Regions from separate parts of the Gordonia sp. PvP123 genome, predicted to be linked through region 1. Evidence: riboswitches for the same ligand, from Rfam matches in the RefSeq annotation. Region 1 holds a riboswitch; each other region holds the start of a gene.
What was found. Region 1 has a riboswitch for thiamine pyrophosphate ahead of thiD (bifunctional hydroxymethylpyrimidine kinase/phosphomethylpyrimidine kinase). Riboswitches for the same ligand answer to the same signal wherever they lie in the genome.
Positions count from the first base shown of each region.

Region 1 (3,267 bases):
GATTTTTCGATCAACTCGGAGAAGTGCTGCAGTCTGTACCACCGCAACGCGGCGAAGAGGCGTTGTACGCCCAGTTCGCCGCGCTGCTCGACTCCGGCGAGCGCGATCCCGCGATCAGACGGCAGATTGTGGACGCATTCCACGAGGCCGATGACACCTTCGTAGCGAACGCGATGCGGTGGCAGTACAACGGCAAAGCGGTAGGAAACGGGTGGAACAGGTCGGTCAACAATTCCGAATGGGGGTTGGACTATTACAACCGGGCGGCGACCTCGCGGTCCAACATGTTCGAGAACCGAGCGAACGAAACCCAGTACTACTACCTCGATGTCGATTCTGCCGGTGTGCAATTGACCGGCGAGCATCAGTATGAGGTCACGTTTGCCGCAGGCGATCTGCCTCCGGTGGACGGGTTCTGGTCGCTGACGATGTACGACCCAGCACACTTTTTCGTGCCCAACGAGTTGGCGCGGTACTCGCTCGGCACCAAGAACAAGTCGCTGGTGTACGGCGAGGACGGTTCATTGACCCTTCAGGTCGGTAACAGTTCACCCGAAAAGCGCCGGCAGGCCAACTGGCTACCGTCTCCGGCCGGCGAATTCTCACTGTACCTACGTGCCTACGGTGGGCGATCGGCGATCGCTGACGGTTCCTGGATTCCACCGGTGGTGACCCGTCGATAGGGACGGCGCGGCCACGGGTCGTCGCCGATGCGTAGCGGCGAACCAGCCGTATCAGTCAGTCCGTTGAACCGGCGCCCAGTCGCCACAACGGATTGACCGGACCGTGACCGGCGCCCAGCGGATACGCAGCGGCCAGACAGCGCGTGACCCAACCCTTTCCGAAGCCGACCGCCTCGGGGACCGGGTAGCCGTGTGCGAGGGCGCTCGCGATCGCCGCGGCGAGGGTGTCGCCCGCGCCGTGGTCATGCGGGGTGTCGATCCGCTCATGACTGAGTTCGATGAACTGGTCACCGTCGTAGAGCAGGTCCGGGGACCGATCCGACGTCCGCAGGTGCCCGCCCTTGACCAGGGCACACCGCGGCCCGAGATCGAGCAGTGCCCTGGCGGCATCGCGCTGCGAATCGGCGTCGGTGACCTCGATCCCGGTGATCAAGCGGACCTCGTCCAGATTGGGTGTCACGACCGTGGCGAGGGGGAACAGCTTGTGACGCAACGTGTCGAGCGCGGAGTCGGCGAGCAGCTGGTTTCCGTGCATCGATGCGCACACCGGGTCGACCACCAGCGGGACGGATGCATCGCGGCCGATGCCGCTCGCGCCGCACTGCTCGACGATGGCCTCGATGATCGGTGCCGACGCGAGCATGCCGGTCTTCGCCGCGGCGACACCGATGTCACCGGCGACGGAGTCGATCTGCGCCGCCACGGTCTGCGGTGAGATCTCTTCGAAACCGCGGACACCCAGCGAGTTCTGGACGGTCACCGCAGTCACCGCGACACACCCGTGCACCCCGAGCAGAGCGAAGGTGCGCATGTCGGCCTGGATTCCCGCACCACCACCCGAATCCGATCCGGCGATGGTCAGGACCCGAACGGGAGCAGAACCGGGCTGTGCAACAGGGAGTTCCACGAAACCCTCGTCGAGCGTGCGTCGATGTCCGTCGACTGTGCGTTGTTCTGCGTCGACTGTGCGCATCACTTCTCGCCAACCGTCTCGAGGGACAGGGATCCGGAATCGGCGGGTGCGCTGCTGTCGTATGTGGCGGATACAGACGTACCCATGGCTCATCTCCCTACGCCGGCATTACCCGGACAGGTTCGAGCGGTCGGCGACCGCCCGTCGCCATCTCAGCCCTCGGTCATCGTGAGAGCCCCCGCGGTGTGTAGTTGTCGTGCGTCCGCAACCCTACATCGCCCGACGAGACGGGCGGGCAGGGTGCGGCGAACCGTATCGATATGCGACAACCGAGCCATGGGGTCGGCAGTTACGGTTCCGTAAGGTACCGTGTGACCCGGATCACAGGCGGGTGTCATGTCGAGTCAGGGCGGCGCGCGCCGGTGGTCCGATGTCCGTGATCACGAGGTGAGGAGGGTCGGGTGCTCCGCAAGCATCGTCAGCGACCACCACAGTCGGCGAAGTCGATTCTGCAACAGATCTCGCAGGTGGTACACAACCCCGACCGCGACCGATTCGAACTCTGGGTGGCCGGCGATCTGGTCGGCGTTCTCGGCTACACGACCGAGACGGCCGACGGTCAGACGACCATCACCGTGCTGCACACCGTGCTCTACGACGAGTACAGCGGACACGGTCTCGCCACCCGGCTCACCCGCACCGTCGTGCACTACACCCGCGAACAGGGCGCCCGGCTGCGTCCGGTGTGCACGTTCACCAAGCGCTACCTCGACAGCCATCCCGGGATCGTCACCCTCGCTCCGGTGTGAGGGGTGCGCCGGCTCAGTCGGCGAGCAGGGTCTCGCGCAGCACCTTCTTGTCGATCTTGCCGACCGCGGTCACCGGGAGGGTGGTCACGATCCGCACCGCGTCGGGCAGTTTGAACGAGGCGAGTCCGCGCTCGGCGAGGAACGCGCGGATGGTCGCGAGCTCCAGCGGCTGGGCCGGGGGGTGCTCATGCGAGAGCACCACGGCGGCGCAGATCTTCTCCCCGAGTGCGTCGTCGGGTAGGCCGACCACCGCCACCTGTCGGACCGAGTCGTGGGCGAGGAGGTTCTCCTCGACGTCGTCGGCAGCGACGTTCTCGCCGGCTCGGACGATGGTGTCCTTGATGCGGCCGGTCACCGCGAGGTGGCCCGACGGCAGCCTCGTCACCTTGTCGCCGGAGCGATAGAAACCGTCCGGCGTGAAGGACTTCTCGTTGTGGGCTGCGGCCCGGTAGTAACCGCGGATCGTGTACGGCCCACGCACCAGGAGTTCACCTTCCGTGCCATCGGGGACGTCGTCGCCGTCCTCGTCGACCACGCGCACCTCGTCGAGCTCCGACATCGGCGAACCCTGCACCTGGTGAACAAGCTCGCGCGGTTCATCGAGACGGGTGTAGCAGATCAGACCCTCGGCCATCCCGAACACCTGCTGCGCGACGGGGCCGAGTGCGGCGTCGAGGGCGACGGCGTCGGGCTGGGCCAACTTGGCGCCGCCGACCTGCAGCAGGCGCAGCGAGCTGATGTCGGCGGGTTCCCACTCGGTCGCCGCGCACCAGAGTTGCGCGAGGGCGGGGACGAGCGAGGTCACCGTGATGCGGTGTCGCTCGATCAGGTCGAAGGTGTTGTCCGGGCTGGGGTTGTCGGC
Region 1 covers NZ_JBEPPN010000005.1:57,501-60,767, reverse strand. Annotated here, with positions in the region: gene ABIC25_RS10520 (DUF1214 domain-containing protein) at 1-683, shown strand, start outside; gene thiD (bifunctional hydroxymethylpyrimidine kinase/phosphomethylpyrimidine kinase) at 739-1,656, opposite strand; TPP riboswitch at 1,734-1,848, opposite strand; gene ABIC25_RS10510 (GNAT family N-acetyltransferase) at 2,058-2,405, shown strand; gene ABIC25_RS10505 ((2,3-dihydroxybenzoyl)adenylate synthase) at 2,419-3,267, opposite strand, start outside.

Region 2 (3,267 bases), on a different contig from region 1:
CCTGGCCCACGCTTCGCGAGCGCATCGCGATGCTCGACCCCCAGAGCTGAGTCCCGCTCCCTACCCGTCAGACCCCGACACGATCGGCGTCCAGCAGACGGTTCGCGCCCGCGATCAGGGCGTGGACGTTCGCCTCGTCGCCGCTCGCACCCTCGCCGGCGGCCCACGCCTGGCGGCCGTCGTTCTCGCACAGCAGGAACGTCGTGACCACGCCGTCGACCACCCGCTGATGCAGGCGGACGATCTGAACCGGGGCGCCGACGTCGTGGAGGATCGAGGTCATCGCGCCGACCGGACCGGCGGCGACCGCGCTGCACGACCTGATGCGGTCGGCGATCGCGAGTGTCGCCCGGCACTCGACCAGGTCGCCCGGACACGACACGACCGACCATGATCCGAGCCGGATCGCGCCGCCGCGGGAGTATTCGTCGGTGAATTCCTGCCAGGTCATCCCGGTCGCCTCCTCGTGCATTCCAGGGGGAAGCGGACGTCCGTACCGCTCGGTGAACAGATCGTCACCGCGGCGGTCGCCGCACTCATGCCACGAACAGGATGGATGGGACAGATGAAGAGGGTGCATCTCATTAACCGATTTCGGTCGAAGAACGGATGACCGACTGGAGAGCGCAACCGACCCGCAGCGGGGGGTCGGTCAGAGTCAGACCCCGCTGCGGCGGGTTACGAGAACGCTCGTGATGCACAACATGATCGGTCCACCATAGACCCGAGGTATCGACCGGGCAAACGTGTTTGCCCGCGGCCGGCGGTGAGCCGCTACAGCATCCCGGCGAGGTCGCGGGCCGCGGCGGCCGGGTCGGCGGCCGCGGTGATGGCTCGGACGACGACGATCCGCCGGGCCCCGAGCGCGGTCACCTCGCCGACGCGGCCGGCGTCGATCCCGCCGATGGCGAACCACGGCTTCGGCGATTGTGTTGTCCCCGACAGCATTTCCGAAGTTGCGGAGACGAGGTCGAGGCCGGCGGCGGCGCGGCCGGGTTTGGTGGGCGTGGTCCAGCACGGGCCGACGCAGAAGTAGTCGACGTCCTCGTCGGCGATCGCGGCGGCGGCTTGGTCGGGGTCGTGGGTCGAGGCGCCGATGATCACCTCCGGGCCGACGATCCGGCGGGCCGCCGACGGCGCGAGGTCGCCCTGTCCCACGTGCAGGACATCGGCGCCGGAGAGCGCCGCGATGTCGGCGCGGTCGTTGACCGCCAGCAATGCGCCGTGCGCATCGGCGACGGCCCGCAAGCCGGCGAGGATCTCGAGTTCCTCCCGCGCCTCGAGGGTCCCGAACTCGCGTTCGCCCGGTGAGTTCTTGTCACGGAGCTGCACGATGTCGACGCCGCCCGCGAGCGCGGCATCGACGAAGTCGAGGAGGTCGCCGCGTTCGCGCCGGGCGTCGGTGCACAGGTAGAGGCGGGCCGCGGAGAGCCGACGACGACGGTCCGCCGCGCGGCCGGAGTCCGCGGACGCTGACGTGGTGGGGTTCGGGGTCGTCACGCCGACCAGGCTAACCGGACGCCCGAGGCCCGGGCGTAGGGTGGACCGCACGAACACACGGGAGTCCGGATCGGCCGGGCTGAGAGTGCGGACCCATCCGCTGACCGTCGAACCTGATCCGGGTCATTCCGGCGAAGGAAGGTGATTCCAGCGTGAATTCCCCTCAGCAGAAGCCTGCGCACCGCCTGCTCACGGTCGTGGGCGGCGGCGTCATCGGGTTGACGTGCGCGCTCGCCGCGGCCGACGCCGGGTGGCGGGTTCGCGTACTCGACGCCGGCACCGAGGAGCGCGCCTCGTGGGTCGCGGGCGGCATGCTCGGTTCGCTCGGCGAGGGGATCCCCGGCGAGGAGGCATCGCTCGCCCTGTCGGTCGAGTCGGTCCGCCGCTGGCCTGCGCTCGTGAAGCGACTCGACGATCCGGCCGTCGTCACCGCCACCGACTCGCTCTTCGTCGCGGCCTCGGCCACCGACCTCGAGTATCTGCGACACCTCGCCGACTTCGTCTGGTCCGGTCAGCCCGGCACCGATGCCGCGCTACAGCCGGTGACCGGCCGCGACATCCGAACACTGGAACCGTCACTGAGTTCTCGACTCGTCGGTGGCTACCGCGCGATCGGCGAATGGTCGGTGGACAACCGCCGACTGCTCGAGGCGCTGCGCGCCGCGGCCACCGGTGCCGGCGTGGAGCTCGTCTCCGCTCGCCTCGAGTCCCTGTCCGATGTCGACGACCTGCGCCCTGACGCGCAGGTCCTGCTCGCCGCCGGACTCGGCACCGCGGCACTGTGGCCGGACGTCGACCTGCACCCGGCCAAGGGGGAGATCCTGCGGCTTCGTCGCACGCGGTGGTCGGTGCCCCCGCCCGACCACGTCGTCCGGGCTCGCCTGCACGGCCGCGCCGTGTACGTGGTCCCGCGCGAGGACGGGGTCGTCGTCGGGGCCACCCAGTACGAGGCGGAGGGGATGGCCGACCGGACGCCCCAGGCCGGCGGGGTCGCCGACCTGCTGGCCGACGCGATCGAGGTGATGCCCGGGCTGCGGACGTATGAGCTGACCGAAGCGGCGGCCGGCCTGCGGCCGTGCACCGCCGACGGGTTACCGCTCGTCACCCGCGTGGACGCCCGCACGGTCGTGGCGACCGGGCACGGACGCAATGGGATCGTCCTCGCTCCCGGTACCGCGGAGCGGGTCCTGTCGATCCTGGAAGGAGTCGAGGAATGAGTATCACGGTGAACGGCGAGACAGTGGACGTCGATGCCGACGCCTCGGTGCGCGATGTGGTCGCCGGACTCGGGTTGCCGGATCGCGGGATCGCAGTCGCGGTGGACGGCGCGGTCGTCCCGCGCGGCCGCTGGGACCGGCACACCATGACCGACGGCGCCGTCGTCGAGATCGTCACGGCGGTGCAGGGTGGCTGACCAGTTGACACCCGACCCGTTGCGGATCGGCGGCCGCGAGTTCTCGTCTCGGCTCATCACCGGCACCGGGGGCGCGTCGAATCTCGCGACCCTGGAACGCGCACTCGTCGCGTCGGGCACCGAACTCACCACCGTCGCGGTCCGCCGCGTCGACGCCGCCTCGGGCACCGGGGTCTTCGACCTGCTGCGGAGGCTCGACATCGCGGTCCTGCCGAACACGGCGGGGTGCCACACCACCGCCGAGGCGGTGCTGACCGCGCAGTTGGCGCGCGAGGCGTTCGAGACCGACTGGGTCAAGCTCGAGGTGGTCGCCGACGAGCGCACCCTGATGCCCGACGCCATCGAGCTCGTCG
Region 2 covers NZ_JBEPPN010000006.1:114,040-117,306, reverse strand. Annotated here, with positions in the region: gene ABIC25_RS13070 (NUDIX hydrolase) at 1-50, shown strand, start outside; gene ABIC25_RS13065 (hypothetical protein) at 68-451, opposite strand; gene thiE (thiamine phosphate synthase) at 775-1,500, opposite strand; TPP riboswitch at 1,548-1,658, shown strand; gene thiO (glycine oxidase ThiO) at 1,653-2,717, shown strand; gene thiS (sulfur carrier protein ThiS) at 2,714-2,914, shown strand; gene ABIC25_RS13045 (thiazole synthase) at 2,907-3,267, shown strand, end outside.
Region 2: it holds a riboswitch for thiamine pyrophosphate, as region 1 does, so the genes downstream of both, thiO (glycine oxidase ThiO) here and thiD (bifunctional hydroxymethylpyrimidine kinase/phosphomethylpyrimidine kinase) in region 1, are expected to answer to the same signal.

Region 3 (3,267 bases), on a different contig from region 1:
ACGAACAGGGGCACGAAGGCCCGCCGCAGGGTGGGGGAGAAGTCGACGATGATCGCCAGTACCCATGCCAGGACCAGTGACACCGCGAAGCCGATCAGGGTGACCTGAAGCGTCGCCCCGGCGTGCACCCCGATCTCGTCCCGATGCGCCCACCCCTGTGCCGCGACCCGGGACGGCGACGGCAGCAGTTGCGGTCGGACCCCGCTGAGATCGACATAGACCTGCCAGGCCGCGACGAGTACCACCACCGCCACGATCGCGGGCGCGGCCCGCCGGAGGCCGGTGCTAGCGGGACGCGTCGAGGTAATCATTGGTGAAGTAGGTCGACCAGTCCGGCTCGGCTGTGAGCGCGGCCCCGTCCGGACCCGTGAGAAGCCCACTGCGGTAGAGGAACCCAGAGTTCCCGGCCCACTGCTCGAGCGTCTGCCCGCCCACCCGGCCGTTCGCGTCTTTCATGTACTGGGCGGCAAGCATCCGCTGGCTCTCGACGACCAGCTTCTCGTCGTTGAACGCGCCCGGATTGGCGGCGATGAGGTCGCGGGCGGCGGCATCCGGGTCATCGGCCGCAGCCTGGTAGCCGCGTTGCAGCGCCCGTACGAACGTCGCCGCACGCTCCGGGTTCTCGTTCAGCCAGTCCTCGTTGGCGTCGACGACGATCGCGTAGGCCTCCGGGAAACCGAAGTCCGTGTAGTGGAAATACCTCATCGGCGTTCCGTGGTGCTCGGCCTCGATGCCCTCCCAGGCGAGATACGAGACGGTGAAGTCCGCCTTCCCGGAATAGACGGCCTCGTATGCGGAGGTGCCGAGGGTGACCGAGGTGAATTCACCTGTGCCGCCGTCGTTCCGGATCACCCGCTTGAGTGTCTCCACCTCGCCGGGGTCACCGAACCCGGCATAGGTCTTGCCGTCGAGGTCCTTCGGGCTCGTGATGTCGTCGCGGTCGGCGCGGACACCGATACCTGTCGCCCACCGCTGCAGTGGTGCCAGCACGGAGATCGTGTGCGCGCCCGATGCCCGAGAGAAGGTGGACGAACTGTGGGTGCTGATCCCGAATTCGGCGTTCCCCGCGTCCACGACGGTGTCGACGGAGGTGTTGTTGTAGGGCAGGATCTCGACGTCGAGGCCGGACTCGGCGAAGTACCCGCGCTGTTGCGCCACGAACAGGCCCGTGTGATTGGTGTTCGGGGTCCAGTCGAGCGCGAACCGGATGGTGTTGTCGGAGGCGGTGTCCGACCCACACGCGGTGGCCGTCGACAACACCGCGACGGTGGCAACGAGGCAGGCCAGGACGCGGCGCGCGCGGCCGGTCATGCGGCGGGCCATGCGTAGGGGTTCAGCGCGGTGTCCCAGAACATGAGCTCGTACCGGGTGGCGATGGTGAACGCCGCGGACATCGCAGCCCGTTCCGGCGCGCCGGCCGACGCCGCCGCCGCATCCACCAGTTCCCTTGCCCGGGCGGCGGATTCCTGGAACTCCGGGGCGTCGTAGGTGGTCACCCACTGGGCATACGGGTGCTTCGGGTCGGCGGCGAGGACCTCGGCGGCGCTCGCCGCCAGTCCCCGGCCGACGTCGGCGTAGATCCAGAAGCAGGGCAGCGTTGCGGCGGCGCCGACCGCGTACGACTCGGTCGCTGCGGTGGCGATCAGGTAGGACACATAGGCCAGGCACGCGGTCGACGGCTCGGGCTCACCCTGCCGCGGCGGCAACTGGCCGCCCCCGAGCAGGTCGCCGTGCAGGGCGACCTCGACGGTGGCCGCGGTCGACGACGAGTTCGCCCAGAATGCCGCGGTCTGCGGGTCGGGCGACTTCGACGCCAGGATCGCGAGTGCTTTCGAGTACCCGGCCAGGTACAGCGAGTCCTGCTCCAGGTAGGTGCGGAACACCTCGAGGGGCAGCGTGCCGTCTCCGAGGCGGTGCAGGAATTCGAGATCGTCGATCGACGCTCGCAGAGCTGTCGTCTGTTCCCACAGGTGGTCGGTGAAGCGGCCGGGATCCGGCGCGTGCGCATGCAAAGACATGACATCCCTTCGTCAGCATTACCTGGACAGGTTCTCGGGTCTCATCTCAGCCCCGCAGTCGCGGAGCACCCCGTGTCAGAACGCACCCAGGCTAGCAGAGGGATTCGGGCCTCTACACGACTGCCGGAGCGATACCCAACTTTCCCGCGAGTTTCGCGAGGTAACCGGTCGCGCGCTCCACCGAGTCGTCGGGCAGGCCGTACAGCACTGTCGTGACACCGATCTCGCGCCACTTCTCGAGTTTCTCGGGAACCGGTCGGAAGTCGAGGACGACGATCTCGGGATCGCCGGTGCGACCTGCGTCGGCCCAGATCTGCTTGAGCAGCGACACCGAACCCTCGATGTCCTCCTCGCCCGGGGTGGTGATCCAGCCGTCCGCGCTGCGCGCGATCCACTTGAAGTTCTTCTCGTTGCCCGCCGCACCCACCTGGACCGGGATGTGTGCCTGGGTCGACTTGGGCCACGCCCAGCTGGGACCGAATTGCACGAATTCGCCGTCGTATTCGGCTTCTTCCTCCGACCACAGCGTCGACATCGCCTCGAGGTACTCGCGCAGCATGGTGCGCCGGCGCTTCGGCGGCACGTTGTGGTCCGCGAGTTCGTCGAGATTCCAGCCGAATCCGACGCCGAGGGTCACCCGCCCGTTCGAGAGGTGATCGAGGGTCGCGATGGTCTTGGCCAGCGTGATCGGATCCGATTGCACCGGAAGGGCGACCGCCGTGGCCAGACGGATGCGTTCGGTGACCGCGGCGGCGGCGGCCAGCGATGTCCACGGGTCGAGCGTGCGCATGTACCGCTCGTCGGGCAGGGTCTCGTCACCGGTGCGCGGGTGCGCCGCGTCGCGCCTGGTGGGGATGTGCCCGTGTTCGGGAACGTAGTAGGAAGCGAATCCCGCGTTCTCGATGAGTGGGGCGAGGACGTGCGGCTTCAATCCGCGATCACTGGTGAACTGCACGATCCCGAAATCCATGGTGCCCTCCGACGGCGTCGTTCGGCCGCCCGGGACGGCCGGACGGTTGACTGGACACCAGTCTAGGTGATCGGCGTCACTCAGACCAGAGGAGGACCGGGGCTCGGACGCGGTCAGTGGCGTGGATCGGTGCGGAACCCGGGGAGGATGAAGACCTCGAGGTGTCGTCGGACCTGGGATGCGTCGTCGATGTCGACGGTCTCACCCGGCGACGTACCCAGGCTGATCAGCACGCGGGCAACCCATTCGGACACCTCGCGCAGGTCATGTCCAGGATGG
Region 3 covers NZ_JBEPPN010000016.1:64,723-67,989, reverse strand. Annotated here, with positions in the region: gene ABIC25_RS23640 (ABC transporter permease) at 1-311, opposite strand, end outside; gene ABIC25_RS23635 (ABC transporter substrate-binding protein) at 286-1,311, opposite strand; gene ABIC25_RS23630 (TenA family protein) at 1,308-2,018, opposite strand; TPP riboswitch at 2,006-2,101, opposite strand; gene ABIC25_RS23625 (LLM class F420-dependent oxidoreductase) at 2,131-2,988, opposite strand; gene ABIC25_RS23620 (TetR/AcrR family transcriptional regulator) at 3,102-3,267, opposite strand, start outside.
Region 3: it holds a riboswitch for thiamine pyrophosphate, as region 1 does, so the genes downstream of both, ABIC25_RS23630 (TenA family protein) here and thiD (bifunctional hydroxymethylpyrimidine kinase/phosphomethylpyrimidine kinase) in region 1, are expected to answer to the same signal.